Regions from separate parts of the Weissella tructae genome, predicted to be linked through region 1. Evidence: predicted binding sites of a transcription regulator. Region 1 holds the regulator's gene; the other holds the start of a gene.

Region 1 (7,746 bases):
AAGAGGCATTATAATGAGCGACTCAGTTTCGAAAACCCAATATCTGCAAACTATCTTAGAACTAAGTGGTGGTGATGAAACAACTAAAATTTCTAACAACCAAATCGCTGACCATTTGCATGTGACACCTTCATCAGTGTCTAACATGCTTGCTAAGTTGCAAGAAGCGGGTGAAGTTAGCGTCGTACCATACTATGGTGTGACACTAACCGAACCAGGACGTCAAACCGCCCTACGCCTAATCCGATCACACCGTTTGTTTGAAACATTCATTGTGGACAATTTGAAGCTCCCTGTATCAGTTGCCCACGAAAACGCTGATCACCTTGACCATGATGCCAGTGGTTTGCTTATGGACGCCCTAGACAACTTCTTAGGCAACCCTAGCTACAGCCCACATGGTTTGATGATTCCAGACAACGAAAATCATTACGAACCAGAACACTGGACAAAGTTAATTGACGCTGCTGACGGACAAGAAGTCACAATGAAGAGTTACACGGAAGACCTTGAGCTACTACAATACGTTGAAACGGTTGATCTTCCACTAAATTCAACATGGAAGATTAAAGCACGCCTACCATTTGAAGGTCCTATGATTCTAGAAAACGGTGAACGTGAACTACAAATCACACAGCACGCAGCATCATTCATCTACATTGTTTAACACACTAGATTGTTTGATAGCTATCATTTAAAACGCAGTATCTCTAGTTAAACAAAAAAGACGTATCCCCGAGGATACGTCTTTTTTTATGCATTTTATTACTTCGCCTTTGATTGCTCTTTTAACTTCTTAGAAGTCTTGTAAGCCTTCTTCAAACGCTTCAAACGGTACAAAGCACGCAATACTTGGTAACCAGCTAATGCGATTACCCAGAAGATAGAAAGTGCTTCTGTAAACATCTTCATCTTTGTCATTGGTGTTGTCTTTTGTTGTCGTACTTCTTTCTTTGATACACGTAATTCCTTCATGTATTTGTCCCCCTATTATTTAATCCAACGATTATCTGCAGTAAAGGCATTTTTAGCTTCCTTTGGCGCACTATCCCAATCGTACGTCTTCGTTAGCTCACCTTGCATCATGACACGTCCAGCTTCAGCCGTGTAATTACAAGTAATTAAAGTAATGACCTTTTTACCTGGAATATCATGTGTCCATTGTACATCTGTACTCTTGATTCGTTCCAAATCTGTCGCAGTGTATTCATAGACCTTCTTCATATCCGTCAAATAGATTTTTTGTCCTACTTTTCCTTCATAGTACAACGGAGAAAACATTAATGTCTTACCACTTTCACCTTGGATAAAGTGACTTGATAGAGAATAATTCCCCTCACCCATCTTTTGATCGGGATACATTGTTCCTGCCCCAAGTGACAAGACAAGATCATCAATCCCATTAGCAATTGGCACTGATAAACCAATTTCAGGCATCGCAATAAATCCAACAAAGTTTACTTTTCCAGCATTCATCCGCGCTTGCAAAATTTGCTCTGCTGTTAATGATTTAACATCTCGCCATTCGTACTTTGCATCTTCCTTACTTGCGGCTTCAATCGTTGTTTGACTGACCTCTGGGCGGAAATTTTGTAGCACGAAGTGTGCGATCTGATTATGAAAAATTAATGCCAATGAAATTGTAATTAGAACAATAAACATTGTTACGCGCATAAATTTACTTTTAAAAAATTGACCGATTGCTTTCATACAGTACTCCTACTCTTTAATTAATTGTTCGCATCGAACGTATTAATAAAGTATAGCAGAGTTTGCAATTCATTGGTAAGGTCTACGTTTTGGACACGCACATTCTTTGGTACATCCAAACGTAATGGCGTGAAGTTCAAGATACCTTGAATATCAGCATCTGCCAAACGCGTCGCAATTTCTTGGGCAACTGGCGCCGGTACAGTCAAAATTGCAACTTCAATGCGTTGTTCACGAATTTGTGTTTCCAATTCATCCATATCGTAAACTGGCACACCACTTTGAATCGTGTTAACGATATCAGGGTTAACGTCAAAGGCCGCAGAAATACGCGCATTTGAGCTTTGGTGGAAGTTAAAGTTCAACAAAGCATGTCCCAAGTTACCTACCCCAACTAGGGCCACAGAAGCTAAGCTGTCTTGGTTCAAAATGTCTCCAAAGAATTCCATCAATTCTTTAACATCATAACCATAACCACGCTTACCCAGTGCACCAAAGTATGAGAAGTCACGACGAATTGTCGCTGCATCAAATTTAACGGCTTTCGCAAGTTCATTTGATGAAATACGAGTTACACCTGAATCTAATAGAATGTTCAAGTATCGGTAGTAAATTGGCAAACGCTTAGCGGTTGCCTTTGGGATTGCTTTATCAGTTGTTTGCATTTTCATTTCATCAGTCATAATGGTCTCCTAAATCTTCACATACTGTCGGATTGAAATCGTGAAGATAACATATAATAACCCTACTATAACATATAGTAGGGTTATTATGTGAATTATTTAACATTTATTTTATTCACAGACTCTACTAAAAGCATGTCTGTTGATAAATATTAGTTCTTTGGCTTAGGCTTACCTTTGTTCTTACGATGCTTACGCTTCGCCTTTTTCTCTTGTGCAAAACGATCTTGACGTGATTGCACTTCAGCCACTTCATTTTTCACAAACTTTTTAGTTTGTGAAGAACGTGTTGAAACTTCAGCCTTTTCAGTAACCTCAGTTTTAACTGTCTTTTTCACAGACTTTGCCTTTACGTCACGCTTTTCAGGGCGACCTTCACGCTTAGCTGCACGTTCAGCAGTTGCACGTGACTTCGTCAACAACTTAGGTTGTCCAGTCACTTGTTCGATTTCAACAGCAACCATACGACGCATTTCACGCAAGTCGTGATCATTACCGAAAGAAATCACAACACCTTCACGAGACATACGTCCAGTACGTCCAGCACGATGTGTATACGTTTCACCCATACGAGGCAAATCGAAGTTAATAACCGCTGGTAGACCTGGAATGTCTAGTCCACGAGCTCCCACATCAGTTGTCAAAAGGAACTTTGACTTTCCTTCGCGGAAAGCACGCATGGCCTTTTCACGTGTTGAACTAGAGTCTCCACGAACCAATGTTGCCATTCCAATGTGTTCGTGTGCCAAAAAGTTAGCTGTGTTTTTCAATTGCTTAGTTGTATTGAAAAATACCATTGCTTGGAAATTCTTTTGTGATGCTAATTGACGCAAACGCTTGTTACGTTGGTCGTTAGCTGTTAACCAGAATTCGTGCTTAATACGTGTTGGAATTGGCACGTCACGTTGGTCAATTGTTTCAAATTCACGAGAGAAAATCTTAGCAGGGATGGCTTCATCTACTGCTGTTGCTCCAAACAATGCCACTTGAATGTCATCGTCTTTCGCGGCACGCCAAACTTGTTCAATTTGTTCTTGCGTCTCTTCACGAAGCAATTCATCCGCTTCGTCTAAGATAACCGTACGTAAGCGGTGTAACTTTAACTTTCCGGCACGTACCAATTCAGATACACGACCTGGTGTTCCGACGATAATTTCTGGATGTTTCTTCAAACGATCCAATTGGTTCTTAACGTTTGCGCCACCAGTAACAGACAAAACACGTAATCCAAGTACAGTTGCCCATTCACGCATGACACGTGTTGTTTGCATCGCTAATTCTTGTGATGGTGCCAATACCAACAATTGTTCCCCATCTTCAGGTGTCAATGTTGGCAAAATTGGCCATGTAAAGGCCAAAGTCTTTCCTGTTCCAGTTGGTGCCAATGCGTTAATTGATACGCCATTAGCCATTGGTTCTGCAACAGCTGTTTGAATTGGTGTCCAATCCGTAATTCCTGTTGCTTTTAATTTCTCTTCAAAACGTGTATCCATGTCTATTCCTTTACTTATCAGCCGGGAACACAATGCCCGCTGATTGACGTAATGCTGTCAAAACTAGATTTACACGTTGACTAAGCATTAAGAGTTCATTGTATTCTGTTTCTGTTTCCGTACGCTTTTCTAGCATATCCGCAAATACTTCTGCTTCAACAACCATTGGATTATCTTGTCCAGGTTGTGCGATATCGTGACGTTCACCTGATTCGTCAATGTATACAGCCCCATCAAGTTCTGCAATACTATCAACAATCAAAGTATCCTTGCGGCCACGAATTTCTGTATCTTGGTATGAATTACTCATCTTACCAAATTCTGCGACCATGTTAAAGTCTGGGTATTGTAAAATAGCTGTCCCACGTCCATCTGCACCATTACGCAACAAAGTTGGGTAATAATGACTTTCTGTAGGTAGTCCAAACAATTTTACAATGGCATAAATTGGGTATACACCCAAGTCAGTCAATGCCCCAGCACTAAATTCACGTGTCAAAACATTGGGTTCTTCACCTGCTAAATAGGCATCGAAACGAGATGAGTACTTTTCGTAAACAAATGTTCCACCGGAAATCACCGGCATTTCTTGCACTTGTTTTTCAATCGCCTTAAAGGTTGGTTGATAGATATGACGCGCAGCTTCAAACATGCGTACCTTAGGATGACGTTGCAACAAATCATAAATCATTTCAAATTCTGTTGGATTTGAGAAAATTGATTTTTCAACGATGATGCTAACATCATGCATAATTGCTGCCTTTGCTTGTTCAAAGTGCAAACTATTAGGTGACGCAATGTACACAACATCAACGCCACTGGCATAAAACAAATCTAAATCAGTGAATACATCAACAGTCGCACCTAGGTCAGCCGCAAACGCTGCCCCCTTTTCTGCATTTCGTGAGTAAACATGTGTTAGTTCATAGCGACCTGTTTGATGGGCTGCTTCAACAAACATCTTAGTAATCCAGTTAGTTCCAATAATTCCTAATTTTAGTGTCATGTCTGATCTCCTTGTCTTTCTATCTCATAAACGTTTCTTAGCGTTTAAATGCTTGTTTAATTATAGCATATTCAACCTTAAAGACTGGTGTAACAAGGCTACTCATTGCCGACTATCACTAGTCAAAATAAAAACATCTTTTGCTTACATAAACAAAAGATGTTTTCATAATTAGTTCTTTTCAAACACTGTGATTGATTCCACGTGTGTTGTTTGTGGGAATTGGTCAATTGGTTGTACATCACCCTTGATGTGGTAACCATTTTCAATGATTTGAACGGCGTCACGTGCCAATGTTGCTGGGTTACAGCTAATGTACACGATACGTTCTGGTGCCATACCAGTCGCAGCCACGATCAATTCTTCAGTCAATCCCTTACGAGGAGGATCCACGAAGATAACATCCGGCGCAACTTCAGCGTCTTGCCATTCAACCATCTTCTCTTCAGCCTTACCAAGTTCGAACTTAACGTTCTTAATGTTGTTGATGTCAGCGTTACGCTTGGCGTCGTCAACGGCACCAGCAACAATTTCGACACCGATAACTTGCTTAACTTGATCAGCAATCGCCAATGAAATTGTTCCGATTCCTGAGTACGCGTCAATAACTGTGTCAGTAGACTTCAATTCAGCCTTTTGCGCAGCCATTTCGTACAAGCGTTCTGTCATTTGTGGGTTCACTTGGTAGAATGAGTTTGGCCCGATGGCAAAAGTCTTTCCTAGCAATTGATCCTTAATTGTAGACTTACCCCATAGGATGTTGTTCTTTTCTCCCATGATAACGTTAGTCTTTTCTTGGTTAACGTTTTGTACAATTGACTTAACTTCAGGCAATGCAGCGCGAATGTCTTGTACGATAACTTCAGCCAATGGCAACTTCTTTGAACGTGTAACCAAAACAACCATCATTTCATGACTGTAGTAACCACGACGAACCATGATGTTACGGATTGTTCCCTTGTGGATTTCTTCGTTGTACGCTTCAGTGTGGTACTTACGCAAGATATCACGAACAACCAAGATTGCTTCGTCGATCTTTGGATCTTGGATCAAGAAGTCTTCAATTTCAACCAAACGGTGTGATCCACGACGGTAGAAACCAGTCGTCAACAATCCGTTGATTTCACGTGTAGGGATTTGAGCCTTATTACGGTAACCCCAAGGGTTATCCATCCCCATAGTTGGTGCGATTTCAACGTCAACGTGTTGCTTGTTGAAAACGTCCGCAACTTGCTTTTGCTTGTGCTTCAATTGTGCATCGTAGTTCAAGTGTGCCAATGGGGCAATACCAGTCAACAATGCGTTTGCTTCGATTTCATTATTACGGTCTGGTGATTCAACCAAGCGCTTGATTACACGTCCAAAGGCGTATGTACTTGCAACTTTAGTAACCCCAACCAATACGCGTTCTCCAGGAACAGCGTTTGTAACGAAGATAGGAAAATCGTCTAACTTAACGACTCCGTTTCCTTCGTATGTGATGTCAATAACATCAGCTTCAATTTCTTGATTCTTAACAACAGGTGCTTTACGTTTCATTTCATTTTCTCCTTTTGGTTTTTGCGACAACCATAAGTGACTAGTATAGCATAACTTTATGGTCGTCCGCTATTTGTTCTTAAATTTGTCAAATAAAAAAAGCAGGCTGCAAGCAGCCCGCTTTATCCTACATTGCGCGTAAGGCTGCAATTCGGCTTGCCATTGGTGGATGCGTATCGAATAGGCTATTCATCGCTGATCCCTTTTTCAATGGATCACCAATGTATAATCCCGCACTCGAATCTGAAACATTTTCAGGTCGCATCGGTTCACTCTGGCTAATTTTTTCTAATGCACCAATCATGGCTTGTGGATTACGTGTTAACTCAACTGCTCCAGCATCCGCTAAATATTCACGATTACGTGAAATCGCTAGTTGGACAATCGTTGCTGCAATTGGCGCTAACAGTAAAGCCGCAATTGATAATACAATCCCAATGATATTACTTTCACGATTATCATCTCGACGACTACTCATCACCCAGAAATTTGTCGCAAAGTTTCCTACCATGGCAATGGCTGCTGTCAATGCAACAGCAAGTGTTTGTAGACGGATATCGTAATTTTTAACGTGGGCCATTTCGTGGGCCATAACCGCTTCTAATTCTGCTCGACTCAAACGAGACATGATACCAGTTGTTGCCGCAACCGCCGCATTTTCTGGATTATTTCCAGTCGCAAACGCATTAGGACTTGGATCATTAATGATGAAGACACGTGGCATTGGCACTTTCGCAACCATCGCCATGTCTTCGACAATATGCCATAGTTCTGGCGCTTGCCCAGGTTCAGTAATCTCTTGTGCATTGTTCATACTCATGACAACTTCAGATGATTGACTGAACATGTACATGGCGTACACTAATGCCCCCACTGACGTCACTAAAATACCACTTGTGATATTACCCCACATGAAGTATCCCAATGCAGCACCAACAAGTGCCATGACAAAGAAGAAACCAAGAAATAGAAGAATTGTATGACGCTTGTTTTTGGCGATTTGCTCAAATAACATCGCTTCCTCCTAATTACTTACCGTCATCCCCAAATGAGATGGTTGGTACTTCTTTTTCTTCAGCTGGTGTTTCCAAGAATTCTTCCGGCTTAAAGTTGTGGACACCCGCAATAATGTTTGTTGGGAATGTTTCTAACTTTGTGTCGTAACTTGAAACAGATGAATTGTACAATTGACGCGCATATCCAATCTTGTTTTCAGTGTTTGTCAATTCTTCCATCAACTTGTTGTATTGTGCAGATGCCTTCAAATCAGGGTATGCTTCAGCAACCGCGAATACACTCTTCAAACCAGCTGACA
Region 2 (7,746 bases), 480 kb from region 1:
TGACATGACGTTCCATATTATTTTCTCCCCTTTTTTCTGTTTCCTAGTTGAGGTCACTACACGTTACGCAATCCAATTGGTTCATTACCAATGTAAATTTCAGTTGCATAATTCCCAGGCGCTACCGTCACACCACCATTTTCTTGGTTTGCATCGACACGGACCAATGATGTGTACTTATCAATCACACGACTCTCAGCGTAACCTTCTGCGACAACAGCTGTCCCGACAACTTGTCCTTCAAATTCCTTAACCAAAGAAGCCATTCCACGAATAGTTCCTCCAGCCTTCATAAAGTCATCCACAATCAAAACACGTGATCCCATTGGCAATGAGCGACGTGATAGTTCCAACTTTTCTAGTCGCTGTGATTGTCCAGTTACATAATTAACTGACATGGTAGGTCCTTCCGTCACTTTCGTGTCGTCACGAACAATAACAAATGGCACATTCAATTCATTAGCAACAGCTTGTGCAACCGGCACACCCTTTGTAGCAGCTGTCATAACTGCATCAATAGGTTCACGCAAATATTGCGTCGCAATCAAGCGACCGATATGATTCAACATGCGTGGATCACCTAACAAGTCTGACAAATAAACATATCCACCTGGCAAGACACGTGTGTCATCATCAATTGCATTGGTCATAGATGAAATAAATTCATCAGCTTCTTCACGCAACATATATGGTGTAAAACGAGCACCACCAGCGGCACCAGAGATTGTTTCCAACAATCCAATTCCACGTTCTTCAAACGTCTTTTTTAGAATTGTTAAATCTTCAGAAATGGATGACTTCGCACTGTCGTATCGATCAGAAAAGTATGATAGCGACACAAGTGTGCGAGGACGTTCCAATAAATAATATGTCATGTCGACTAAGCGACCACTGCGACTTGTTTTCATTTTGTTGCTCCTCGAACGTTCGGTTATTTTTATAATAAGTGGTCTAATTATAGCATATCCGTTCATTTAATCATCTGTTTTATAAGCAAAACACGAAAAATAGGCTGATAATTCGCACTTAATCACCTCTCAACCAGCCCCAACACCCCTGAATTTAAATTAGATTATGTGAAAACCCTTTCATTTGGTATACTGAGTTCTATAAATTAAAAAGTACATGTACTGGGATGGAGAAACAACCATGGCAATCGAACGCCCTGAACTCATTTTAACAATCGACCAAGGGACGACCGGAACACGCGCCGCCCTATTCAATCAAAACGCCCGACGCGTCGTAAACACATCAGTTTCTTTAACACCAATCGTGCCGAAGGCTGGTTGGCAAGAACAACGCCCCATGGACATCTGGGGATCAGTCCAAACCGCTATCGCTGATGCCTTGATTAATTCCGGTATCCGCGCAACGGAAATTAAAGCTATCGCTATCGCTAGCCAACGCGAAACCACAATGATTTGGAATCGCCAAACCGGCCAACCAATCTATAACGCAATTTCTTGGGCATCCGTACAAACCAAAGATATTGCTGAAGAATTAATTCAAAACGGTCATCATGATTTCATTCAAGAACGAACAGGGCTACCGGTTAGCCCTTACTTTTCAGCGACTAAAATTCGTTGGATTTTAGACCACGTACCTGGCGCACAAGCTGCGGCTGAAGCGGGAGAACTTGCATTTGGAACGGTCGACACTTGGCTAACCTGGCAACTAACTGGTGGAACCACTCACGTAACAGACACAACTAATGCATCCCGAACAATGTTAATGAATTTAGAAACATTGACGTGGGATGATGAATTATTAGAGCTATTCAATATTCCTCGCAGCCTGTTACCAGAAATCCGAACAAGTAGTGAAATCGTGGGTGAAACAAGCCCTGTTCAATTTTTCGGCACGAAAATCCCTATTGCTAGTTTGATTGGGGACCAAAACGCCTCACTTGTCGGTCAATTAGGGTTATCAGATGGTGATGTTAAAGCAACGTATGGTGCTGGTGCCTTTTTGATGATGAACACTGGTAATAAGTCTATTCATTCTAAGCACGGTTTGGTTTCTACCATCGCTTATCATGTTGGCGACCATCCTGTACATGCTTTAGAAGGATCAATCTTTTCTGCCGGAACAGCACTACAATGGTTAAATGATCAACTCGGTCTTATTGATACGCAAGTTGATGCGTGGCGCGCAGCCGAACGTTCAGAAAACCAAGATGAAGTGTATGTTGTACCAGCTTTTAATGGATTAGGTGCCCCTTACTGGGATCCACACGCTCAAGGCACAGCATTAGGTCTAACTTTAGGCACAACAAAAGATGATTTTGTTAAAGCAACACTACAATCTATCGCCTACAGTACTGCGGACATTTTAAAAACCATGACTTTGGATTCAGAAATTGAATTAAAATCATTATTAGCGGACGGTTCCGTCTCTCGAAATCCATATTTGATGCAATTCCAAGCAGACATTGCAGATATTCAAATCAATCGTGCCATGGATGAAGACGCAACTGCACTTGGCGCCGCCTTTTTAGCCGGTCGTACAATTGGTTTCTGGCACAACCTTGCCGATATGGAACAGTACCTAGAACAAGGACGCCAATTCGTGCCTAACATGACAACAGAAAAGCGTGATCGCTTACGTAAAGGATGGCATAAGGCTATCAACACGACGCGTGCTTTCCATGATTAAACACAGACATTTAAAAAGAGAACAACAGATGTTGTTCTCTTTTTTCTTTTATCCATCAAAATGTATCAAAATAACCCTATATCTATCAGTTTTATCGCTAATTTTAAGATAGCGTTTACATCAAAAAAAGTTTATAATAGACAATGTAAATGCCCAATTTAACATTGGACGATTTGGTTATGGGAATCATTATTTTTTTGTTAACAAAGGAGTCGTTATCGTGCCTGAAGAAATTACAACATTATTAACATTTTTCGGTGGAACTGGAGACCTTGCTAAGCGTAAGCTATACCCTTCAGTTTACAACCTATACAAGAAGGGCTTCCTTCAAGAACACTTCGCCGTAGTCGGTGCTGCGCGCCAAGACTTAACGACTGAAGAATTCCACCAAATGGTCCGCGAATCAATCGCTGATTTCGTAGAAGACGAAGCAAATGCTGAAGCATTCATTTCACATTTCTACTACGTACATCAAGATATTACAGACCCTGCGGCTTACAAGCCAATGCTTGACTTGAACAACGAATTGGATGCCAAGTACAACTTGAAGGGTAACCGTATCTTCTACATGTCTGTGGCACCTCGTTTCTTCGGTACAATTGCTAAGTACTTGAAGTCAGAAGGTTTGTTGACTGAAAACGGTGAATACAACCGTTTGATGATTGAAAAGCCATTCGGTGTATCATACGCGACAGCCGAAGAATTGCAAGCAGAATTGTCTGCTGCATTTGATGACGATCAAATCTTCCGTATCGACCACTACCTAGGTAAGGAAATGGTTCAAAACATTGCACCACTTCGTTTTGGAAACAACTTGATCGATGCTGCATGGAACAAGGATTACATCGACAACATCCAAGTTACTTTGTCAGAAGTACTTGGTGTTGAAGAACGTGCTGGTTACTACGATACATCTGGTGCTTTGCGCGACATGATCCAAAACCACACAATGCAAATCATTGGTTGGCTAGCCATGGAAAAGCCTGCATCATTTACTGATACAGATATCCGTGCTGCTAAGAACGCTGCCTTTAACGCATTGAAGATTTACTCAGCAGATGAAGTTGCTGAAAACTTCGTTCGTGGTCAATACGGTGAATCAGCCGATGGTAGCCAACGTCGTTACTTGGACGAACCTGACGTACCTGCTGAATCACAAAACAACACATTCGTTGCTGGTAAGCTACAATTCGATATGGATCGTTGGGAAGGTGTTCCTTTCTTCATCCGTTCAGGAAAGCGTCTAGCTGCTAAGCAAACACGTGTTGACGTTGTCTTCAAGAAGGATGCTAACATCTTCGGTATGGCCGGTGATGCTTTGGTAAACCCTGTTTTGTCAATTCTAATCGACCCAGTTGGTAAGGTTGAATTCACGATGAACGCTAAGAAGGTTGCTGAAGACTTCGCCCTACGTCCAGTTACATTGGAATGGCAAGTACCTGCAGAAGACAAGGCTATCACTCCTGAACCATACGAACGTATGATTCACGATGCGATGGACGGAAACGGTTCTAACTTCGCTGACTGGAACGGTGTTGCCGTTGCTTGGAAGTTCGTTGATGCCGTACAAGAAGCTTGGGACAATTCACACGCTGAATTCCCTAACTACGTTTCAGGTTCAATGGGACCTGCTGCGTCAGATGAATTTTTGGCCAAGGACAATGCTACTTGGGTATTTGAAGGTTAATTAACATCGCTTAATATGAAAAAAGCCGTAGTTACTTAAGTAACTACGGCTTTTTCTATTTACTTCTACGCACCTAGTGCTTTTTGTGCCTTTTCAGGAACTTCGTTTTGCTTAATAACCTTATATCCAATTGTACGCTTCTTACTTGCGTCTACTTTCACCCATGTACCAACAGGAAACGCCTTATCTTCAAATGCATTCCATTCTAGATCACGGGCTTCCCCTTTATCATTAAAGGCTTTTTCATTATAAGTAAAGACTTCACCCATAGACTTTCCAGAATTATCCTTCATCGTAGTTGGTTGCACATTTGTTGAAACTTGCGTGTAGTACGCTTGCCCCATGTACGTGTCTTTGTAATACATACCACCAGCTACTCCAGCCGCTAGCACACCAACAATTGCAATAAACTTAATAATCTTAGCCATGATACATCCTCCAAAATATCTTTTCTTAAATGTTATATCCGATACACTATATACTATACAAAGAATAATATTATACCTAGATTATTTTGTCAACAAAAAAGCCGATAGTTTTCACTATCGCTTAAAACTTACGCCATTACAATGATGTAAAGTCAAAGACCATACGCCCAGTAATCTTATTGTTGTGCATTTCATCGATAACATCATTAATATCACGAATATCCGCACGTTGTACAATTGGCTTAACTTTCTTTTGCGCTCCGAATTCAAAGGCTTCCGCTAGATCTGTACGCGTTCCCACCAATGATCCACTAACCGTGATACCATCCAATACAGTCTTCACGATATTCAAATCCATGTTACCTTGTGGCAAAGCCACCGCTACCAACTTCCCCATTGGACGTAGTGATTCTACTGCTTGATTAAAAGCTTGGGCATTTACGGCCGTCACCTGAGCATTGTGGACACCACCTGTTTTCGCTTGAATAATTGCAGGCACATCTTCCGTCTTACGGTTAATCAACAATTCGGCCCCGTTTTCACGAGCAGCTTCCAATTTTTCCGGATTTCCATCCACCGCTACAACACGGGCTCCAAACACGTTATGTGCATATTGAATTGCCAAATTACCTAGTCCACCAGCTCCGACAACAGAAACCCATTGCCCTGGCTTCGTTTCTCCAACCTTCAATGACTTATACATGGTCACTCCAGCACAAGTAATTGATGATGCTTCCATTGGATCAAGTCCATCAGGTACTTTAACAGCGTACTTGGCATTAACAACCGCTTGTTGTGCCATACCACCGTCAATTGAATAACCTGAATTGCGTACCTTACGACAAAATGTTTCGTTCCCTGTATTACAGAATTCACAGTTTCCACAGGCATCATAGAACCAAGCAACAGAAACACGATCCCCAACCTTTAGATAGTCGGATGCGCCTTCTCCCAACTTAGACACAATCCCCACTCCTTCGTGACCAATAACGCGGCTAAACTCACGCGGGTTAAATTGGTTTGGATCACCAAAATCACCATTTGCCACATGCAAATCAGTATGACACAATCCACAATATTCCATATCGATCAAAGCTTCCCCAAACCCCAATGCACGTGGTTGCCAATTATCAATTAAATCTACGTATCCATCTAAATTTTGACGTACAACTGCTGCTTTCATAATTCCCAATCCTCCGATTAAAATTAACTTGTTAACTACTTCACAAGTTAATTTTAACAAAGAGCCGGTTATCTTTCAATCTAAAATGTGAATTAAATCACAAAACAAAAGGCAAATAATTTAAAAAAAGATGACAGTTAAGCCCTCAAAGGGCTATCCCGTCATCTTTTTCATTCGTTATATTTTTAATAGATTATCCTAATTCAATTGTTTTTCCAATTGATAATGCATAGATAAACTTCTTAGGTTGTGGCAATCCCATTGCAATTAGTGCCTGCGCATAGATATTTAATTGCCCCGCATAGCGTTCTTTAAGCATTTGCTCAGCATTATCATCAATCATGCGGTCTGTTTTATAGTCAAATAACCATAATTCATCCCCCTTCATGAAATATCCATCGATAATACCATGCACTAACACACGATCGTCGCCTGCAAAGTCTTTATATAACATTTTCGCATCCAACAACAATGAAAAGGGCACTTCTCGCTTTAAACTAGCCTGGTTCAAGACCATCTGTTGGCCTAAATCGGTTCCAGTAAAGAATGTTAGGATACTTTCTCGATTGATTTTCTTGGCGACAGCAACATCTAATAATTCTGATTTAACCAAATCATCGATTGTTTGCCCAATGCCATCTAACGTTGGAACACCCTTAGCTAGATTAATACTTTGCAACACTAAATGCGTCCCCGTTCCAATTGCAGCTGCAGTAACTTGATTAGTCGCCACTTGCATGAATTTAGGTTCTGGCAATTCATCATTTACAAAACGCAATCCAGTCGTGGCTTGTGGATCTAGACGCGTATCTGCCACACCACGTCCTGCTGTAAGGTCTGGGTCTTCAAATAGACGCTTTACTTCTGAAACAGATTGATAGGCTGTTGCATGTGTCGCTGAATCAAATGAATAATCATATTCTAGAACTGGTTGCCAATTCGTTACATCCACATTTGTGATTAGCGGATCAACAACCGGCGTAGTCTCAACAATTTTTGCATCATATTGAGCTACTTCATCGGCTTGCAACTCTGAAAATGTCTTAGTATCGATATTGAATTTGAGCTGATTCGCCAAAAATTCCGCCATCTCTTCTTCTGCTGGCTTCACGAATTCATCCTTTGGTACTAATGGTTTAATATCCGTCAAGTCAACTTCAGCATCTGTGATGTGCAAGCGTTGTTCAATATCAGGATGACGTAACAAGGCCATCCCTGCCAAATCCATATATGACTTTCCTTGTAGACGTACCCATTCAGGTAACATCCAGTCTTGTCCATGTTGACTCAATTGCCACTTATCGAGCATTTGCTTAGCAGTATCATATGATCCCACTAGGAACACTTCTTGTTCCGCACGTGTCAACGCAACATACAGCACACGTAATTGTTCCGCAAAGGCACCTTTTTGGCGGGCCGTTTTAACGACTTCACGTTGAATTGTTGGCAATTGCAGTTGATGTTCCACATCAACGTAATCAATTCCAGCTCCTGCATACGCATCCACTAACACTTTCCCCTTAACTTCATTGGTAGAAACCATGTCGCGGGTACTGTTTAGTAAGAATACAATTGGAAATTCCAATCCTTTTGAACGATGGATGGTCATCAAACGAATACTGTTATCCGTAACATTGGCATCCGCAACACCTAAATCACGTTCTTTTTCTTGTAATTCAGTAATGTAGCTGACGAATTGATACAAGCCAACAAAATTCGATTGTTGGAAACTAGCGGCTCGTTCATATAGCGCATGTAAATTCGCTTGACGTTGTGGTCCAGACGGTAAGCCA

Evidence for each region. Region 1 encodes Rex, which represses fermentation and respiration genes when NADH is low (regulators of the CRP and FNR family bind a similar motif). Its sites were predicted from a motif close to TTGTGAANTANTTCACAA; they were not measured.
Region 2: a site for Rex is predicted at 6,039-6,056, ahead of adhP (alcohol dehydrogenase AdhP). Genes of this name have one in related genera too.

Annotation. Positions count from the first base shown of each region.
Region 1 covers NZ_CP007588.1:932,467-940,212, forward strand. The annotation lists gene WS08_RS04505 (metal-dependent transcriptional regulator) at 14-667, shown strand; gene WS08_RS04510 (hypothetical protein) at 766-975, opposite strand; gene WS08_RS04515 (class A sortase) at 991-1,710, opposite strand; gene WS08_RS04520 (redox-sensing transcriptional repressor Rex) at 1,731-2,393, opposite strand; gene WS08_RS04525 (DEAD/DEAH box helicase) at 2,546-3,886, opposite strand; gene WS08_RS04530 (Gfo/Idh/MocA family protein) at 3,897-4,892, opposite strand; gene rlmD (23S rRNA (uracil(1939)-C(5))-methyltransferase RlmD) at 5,064-6,431, opposite strand; gene htpX (zinc metalloprotease HtpX) at 6,559-7,446, opposite strand; gene WS08_RS04545 (LemA family protein) at 7,460-7,746, opposite strand, start outside.
Region 2 covers NZ_CP007588.1:55,466-63,211, reverse strand. The annotation lists gene glmU (bifunctional UDP-N-acetylglucosamine diphosphorylase/glucosamine-1-phosphate N-acetyltransferase GlmU) at 1-16, opposite strand, end outside; gene purR (pur operon repressor) at 57-908, opposite strand; gene glpK (glycerol kinase GlpK) at 1,150-2,655, shown strand; gene zwf (glucose-6-phosphate dehydrogenase) at 2,876-4,342, shown strand; gene WS08_RS00285 (YxeA family protein) at 4,408-4,770, opposite strand; gene adhP (alcohol dehydrogenase AdhP) at 4,907-5,953, opposite strand; gene addA (helicase-exonuclease AddAB subunit AddA) at 6,147-7,746, opposite strand, start outside.